3 regions of the Alteromonas sp. M12 genome follow, and region 3 is predicted to be linked to each of the others. Evidence: predicted binding sites of a transcription regulator. Region 3 holds the regulator's gene; each other region holds the start of a gene.
What was found. The regulator MetJ, encoded in region 3, represses methionine synthesis genes. The targets are predictions, from matches to a motif close to TAGACGTCTAGACGTCTA.

Region 1 (2,283 bases), 1.6 Mb from region 3:
ACATTGTCATATCATCAAGATGAGAAATACCTTTGACGCTTGTCCAAATTTCACTGGACTCTTTACCAATTAATGTCCCAGGAGCAGCAGGGTTTAAGGTGTTACGAATTAAACAAGGAATGTGATGTTGAGCAATAGGACCAATGGTTTTTGGATGCAAAACTTTTGCGCCAAAGTAAGACAACTCCATGGCTTCTTGATAGGTTAGTTTGTCTAGTAACACGGCACCATCTACTTGATTAGGATCCGCATTGTAAACCCCATCAACATCGGTCCATATTTCACAACATTCCGCGTCTAAGCAGGCCGCAAGAATGGCGGCGGAATAGTCTGAACCATTGCGTCCAAGTGTCACTTTCTCGCCTTCGGCGTTTACCGCTACAAAACCTGGCATAATCAAGATTTCAGATTTATCGTAAACAAAATCCGAGAAGCGCGCTTTGCTCACTGCAACATCGGCGATACTATCTAAATATTCACCTTCGGCAACAATGTAATCTACAGGATCAATAATGTGGTTTTTCTGGCCAAGGGAGTTCAATATTTCACTGAAAATATTCACACTCACATATTCGCCCATACTTAAAATTTTGGCGGTAATTTGGTCTGGAGCACAACGCAATAACTGAATGCCATCTAAATGCTGTTTCAACTCGACTAAAATCGTGTCAATAAAGCCGCTCAAACGAGCTTTACGAAAAGCAGGCAATTGGGCTGCTAAATCGCTGGCAATACCATTTAATGTCATTTCTAATTTGGCATACAATTCGCCAAAGTCGCTTCCCGCACTTGCTTGTTCACACAACAACGACAATGCATTTGTCACCCCTTTGGGAGCTGATAGAACCACTGCTGCACCGTTTTCTTCATGGCTCGCTAAGCTGATGTCTTTAACTGACAAATACCGTTTAGCGTCAGCCATTGAAGAGCCACCAAATTTCAACACCTTCATTTATTGCTCCTGTTTACTTCTGTTCCGCTGCTTTAGATTCGCATTTTAATTTCGCACTTCAACCATGTGAATGTGGCATATAATTTTGCTGTAAATAACAAAAAGCCCGCTTGAGTCGCGGGCTTTTTTAAATTTCTTTACGCACTAGCCAGCGACCAACTCATTTGAGGTGGTAATCATAATCATGCCGATGGTGCTTATTATTGTTTTCATGGGGTTCAATTTGCCGTATAGACGTCTATATGTCAACCGTCAAAGGGAGATTTGTTATTGTTTTATACTGATCTATTTACTCTAAGGTAGAATTAAATGGATTGAATAGGGCTTTTCTCCCATATTCGGTCAAATAAATAACCCACCCTAATATTTAATCCAGATTTGGAACAATCACAGCATTCATATTAGCCTTGTACAGTCCGCTGCAGATGAGAAGCGTTATGGCTCTCTTCTCCAGCAATGGGTATTTATCGTTGAACGAATTTTAGTTGTATTCTAAGCACTGCCCCAAATACTAGCTAATATTGATTTACATCATATATTTACAGTTATATTGTGAGTAATATAAGGAACTAGAAAGACTTCACATTGATAACAAATAAGGAGCAATTATGTATAAAACTATCCTATGTGCTATCGAAGCATCCACAGAAGGAAAACTCGTATTAGCCAAAGCAGCTGAGATGGCAGGTCTTTACGGCAGCAAATTAATTGTTATGCATGTATTACCTTACAAGTTATTGCCCAAGGATTACCAGAAAGAATTGAAGGACAAAATATCGCCAAAAATTGAAGAATTATGTGCAGACTTCAATATTCCTAAAAAGAATCGCATTATTAAGGTAGGTAAACCTTATGAATTGATATGCAATGAAGCCATCAAAAGAAAAGCAGACTTGATTATGCTAGGAACTCATTCTAAAAAAGGCATTCAAGCATTAATCGGTTCTACCGCTAATGGCGTCGCTAACTATGCCGATTGCGATGTTTCTTTAGTAAGAATCGCAAAATCCATCAAATAAGCGCGAATTTACATTCTAGCCATTGTTACCTGCGAGTTCGCAGGTAACAATAAATGTATAATCTGATAAATGATTACCATCACTTTGCTTTATTCGTTTGGCAATCTTGTTAATAACAAGGAAGCTGGTTTAGGGAGGCATGGTATCCATTATTATATTAGGTAACCGAATAGCACTTCAGCTTCGAACAATGCCGCACTGCCGAGCATTTGCCTAACACTCAAATAGACTTGCAGGTATAGGTGCAAGCCGTCGTCGTTTGAAAAGTTAATCTAACGACACCTTTGCTAATTTGAAAGGCCTTAGTCCGAT
Region 2 (2,283 bases), 1.7 Mb from region 3:
GGGTTCGAGTACCATCTCACCGCAACTGACGGTGAGTATTTAGTTGTGGTTTTAGATTACTTCCCAGCTGATGAGGGGGAATGCGTACGAGTTCGGATGGCCAATAAAGTGCATATGATTTTGGTGAATTCTGATTATTGTCAAATTATTGATTAACAATATCTGTTAAAACAAAAATAGCGTCTAAAAGACGCTATTTTGAGTTTAACTAATCATCATATGATGTCTAATTAATTTATAGTGCAGCCTTCAATTGCTCAGCTTTATCTGTCGCTTCCCAAGGAAACTCTTCGCGGCCAAAGTGACCGTAAGCAGCTGTCGCTTGATAGATAGGACGTTCAAGATCGAGCATTTTTATTAGGCCATAAGGACGAAGGTCAAAATTAGCTCTTACTAAATCGGTGAGTTTTTGATCTGAGATAACACCAGTACCAAAAGTTTCAATGCTAATTGATGTTGGTTCGGCTACGCCAATTGCATAAGAAACTTGGATTTCACAACGTTTAGCTAACCCTGCTGCGACTATATTCTTAGCCACATAACGACCGGCGTAAGCCGCTGAACGATCAACTTTAGAGGGATCTTTTCCTGAGAAACAGCCACCACCATGACGGGCCATGCCGCCATAAGTGTCGACTATTATTTTACGACCAGTCAATCCACAGTCACCCATTGGACCACCAATAACAAATCGACCTGTTGGGTTAATTAAAAATTTTGTTTTGGCAGACAACCACTTTTCAGGCAGCACGGGTTTGATAATTTCTTCCATAACGGCTTCTTGCAAATCAGCAGTACTGATTGAGTCACAATGTTGAGTTGACAATACAACTGCGTCTATGCCGACAGGTTGATTATTTTCATAGATAAAAGTGACTTGGCTTTTGGCATCAGGGCGCAACCAAGGCAACGAGTTGTTTTTTCTGACTTCTGCCTGACGTTTTACCAGACGATGGGAATAAGTAATTGGCGCAGGCATTAAAACATCGGTTTCATCACTGGCATAGCCAAACATCAAGCCTTGATCTCCCGCACCTTGCTCTTCTGGACGACTACGATCAACACCTTGATTAATATCTGGTGACTGTTTACCTATGGCGTTGAGCACTGCACATGAATCTGCGTCAAAACCCATATCTGAGTGGGTATAGCCAATTTCGCGAACGGTTTTGCGTGTCAATTCTTCAATGTCTACCCAAGCCGAGGTGGTCACTTCACCACCCACAAGTACCATTCCGGTTTTGACAAATGTCTCACAAGCCACACGGGCTTTAGGGTCTTGGGTTAAAATGGCATCTAACACTGCATCAGAGATTTGATCTGCAATTTTGTCTGGGTGCCCCTCAGAAACAGACTCTGAAGTAAAAAGATGTGATGTCATGTGTTTTTCCTTTCTTGAATTCGCTTAATAGATTCACGCCAAAAGTGATTTCTTATCGGCAATAGTTGCATTCTAATCATTATTTTCTAAAATACCAGTCTTTCCGTCTAGACGTCCAAATGGCTATATGTTCAGAATGGTTTCCACTTGTATGTACGTGAATTACCAGAAAAGGAATAGAACATAACCAAAAAAAGCATAATCAATAATGAATAAGCGTTGCAGTTCGGCGATGGCTGGTGGAAAATGTTCAACCCCAAAATGAATACAAGCAAATTAATCAATGTCATAGCCAATTTAGTTAGGCGTTGAGCATGCTTTTAGGCAATTATTTATAGCAGGAGACACCATGCCTTCACGTCGAGAACTAGCCAATGCCATTCGCGCTTTATCAATGGATGCGGTACAACAAGCTAATTCAGGTCACCCCGGAGCACCAATGGGAATGGCTGATATTGCACAAGTATTGTGGAGTGATTTTATGCACCACAATCCAGCTAACCCGAAATGGGCTAACCGTGACCGCTTCGTGTTGTCTAATGGTCATGGCTCGATGTTGATCTATTCTTTGTTGCATCTAACCGGTTACGACTTGCCAATTGAAGAATTAAAAAACTTTCGTCAATTGCATTCAAGGACTCCAGGTCACCCAGAGTATGGCTACGCACCTGGAGTTGAAACCACTACCGGTCCTTTAGGACAAGGTATTAGTAACGCTGTTGGTATGGCAATCGCTGAAAAAATGTTAGCAGCACAATTTAATCAACCTGAGTTTGATATTGTTGATCATTTCACCTATTGCTTTTTAGGTGATGGTTGTTTGATGGAAGGGGTTTCTCATGAAACTTGTTCACTTGCTGGAACTTTAGGTTTAGGTAAGTTGATCGCCTTTTGGGATGACA
Region 3 (2,283 bases):
CCGAGCCAACATTTTGGTATCGACTTTCATGATCTTTTTAAGCACGTCTTTTTTAAGAACGATTTCAGCGATTACTCGTTTACCACGAGAGTGCAACATGTTCAGGTGGGAATGCTTTTTATCAGTATCCATATTGCCCGATAATAGGTATTCACACTTTTCAGGATAATTCGCCACTATCCATTCGCAAGCAGCAAGGGTTGCTTTACCCACCATATTTTGACCAGCGGCATCGCCAGTGGTGTAGTTAAAACGTAAGTAACGTGTTTTTGAAACAGACCACTGCATGATGTGTTCTAACTTACCAATACTAGTCGTTGTTTCAGCTGCCGCTTTAATTTCTAAGAAGTGTTCATCTATCCACTTGCCGAATTCACGAGCTTCTCTAGCGTTGGCAAAAATAAACGCGGGGGCTCGTTGCATAAACTGTTCAACAACTGTCGTATTGACGCCACCACACTCATTTATAACTCGCATGCCTCGGCTATAACTTGCAACTAAAGTACCTTCAGTTGTCGCTAAGGGTACATGAAATAAGCCATTCGCATATTCACCATTCACCTGAACAGGACCGGCAATTCCGACTGGCATCTGCACGACACCTATGAAATTTTCAATATTTCCAGGGAGCGCTTCTGGGTCGATAGAAAAATGCCCAGTATGTGGCAGTTCCGTGCCTGTTTGTTCGGTAAGGTATTCACGACGCTTCTGAGCCCACTCGAGACTATGATCATTCATTGTATTGCGCGGGATACGCGGTGTTTTTACCATGTTAACTTGTCCTCAATTGGCGATATTTATATGACTATTTATTCACTTAATTAATTTTCAATTAAACAGCTAATGTTCTTAATGCAATCTACCTGCCAAAGCGAGAATAATGCACAAAGATGAATAAATCATGAAACTCACTCGAATCTTGACTATTTTTGCACCAATAATGGGATTTTACAATTGTGGATTGATGCAATTGAAAGCATAACATAGTTAGTGTAGCGCCTAACTCTGATCAGTCGTCAATTTCCTTCACTTCTAGACCCATCGCTTCCATTAACTCTCGAGCCTCTTTGGGAATTCGATTGGGATTGTCTTTGCGAAGATCGTCATCGTCAGGGAGTGGCTGTCCAGTAAAAGCGTGCAAGAAAGCCTCACACAACAGCTCTGAATTTGTTGCATGCCTTAAATTATTTACCTGTCGACGAGTTCGCTCATCCGTAAGGACCTTCAAAACCTTTAACGGGATTGAAACTGTTACTTTTTTTACGAGTTCACTTTTTTTACCGTGTTCAGCGTAGGGATGTATGTATTTTCCGTTCCACTTTGCCATACTGTTGCTCTTTTATCTTTCTTATAAGATGAAAGTCTAACCTCAAGTCTATTAGATGTCTAAACATCTTGACGGCTTATCATTCTCAGTTTAGTTTAGACGTCTAAACGGCTAATACCAAATTGTACGTAAAAGTACTAACAGAAAATAGATTGGTATTATTATTATTTTACATATTGGAGTACAGCATGGTCTCTTACGCACAAGGTATTGAGTCGCTAAATCAATCGCTGTCTGAGTTAAGCGATATCAATGTTTCTTTTGAATTTTTCCCGCCTAAAACGGAACAAATGGAACAAACACTTTGGAAATCAGTTGAGCGTCTAGCGCCATTGAAGCCAGCCTATATGTCGGTAACTTATGGTGCCAACAGTGGTGAAAGAGACCGGACTCATGACGTGGTTAAACGGATTCAAAGTGAAACTGGTGTGCCAGCTGTCCCCCATTTAACATGCGTAGACGCAGGTAGAGAAGAGCTAATCCAGATAGCCAAAGATTATTGGCAGTCAGGTATTAGACGAATCGTTGCACTAAGAGGCGATCTACCAGCAGGTACTGAAAAAACCGAAATGTACGCATCAGACTTAGTCGCTTTGCTAAAAGACGTAGCCGATTTTGATATTTCTGTTGCAGCTTATCCTGAGAAACATCCTGAAGCGCCCAATGCACAGTTCGATTTGCTTAACCTGAAACGTAAAGCGGAAGCAGGAGCCACCCAAGCAATTAGTCAATTTTTCTTTGATGCAGAGGTATTTTTACGCTTTCGAGACCGTGCTGCGGCGGCCGGTATAGATTTAGATATTGTACCGGGCATATTACCTGTGACAAATTATCAAACTCTTAAACGCTTTGCCGGATTTACCAACGTGCACGTACCTAACTGGTTACACAAAATGTACGATGGCTTAGCTCAAGACGATCAGACAACTCGAAATCTAATGGGTGCAAGCATCGCA

Region 1: the regulator MetJ is predicted to act here: its motif matches at 1,176-1,193, upstream of thrA (bifunctional aspartate kinase/homoserine dehydrogenase I).
Region 2: the regulator MetJ is predicted to act here: its motif matches at 1,482-1,499, upstream of metK (methionine adenosyltransferase).

The regions. Positions count from the first base shown of each region.
Region 1 is NZ_CP144164.1:1,010,192-1,012,474, reverse strand. Features, by position in the region: gene thrA (bifunctional aspartate kinase/homoserine dehydrogenase I) at 1-952, opposite strand, end outside; gene VUI23_RS04265 (universal stress protein) at 1,561-1,971, shown strand.
Region 2 is NZ_CP144164.1:1,052,342-1,054,624, forward strand. Features, by position in the region: gene VUI23_RS04460 (hypothetical protein) at 1-156, shown strand, start outside; gene metK (methionine adenosyltransferase) at 236-1,381, opposite strand; gene tkt (transketolase) at 1,731-2,283, shown strand, end outside.
Region 3 is NZ_CP144164.1:4,390,680-4,392,962, forward strand. Features, by position in the region: gene VUI23_RS18870 (hydroxymethylglutaryl-CoA reductase) at 1-771, opposite strand, end outside; gene metJ (met regulon transcriptional regulator MetJ) at 1,010-1,327, opposite strand; gene metF (methylenetetrahydrofolate reductase) at 1,516-2,283, shown strand, end outside.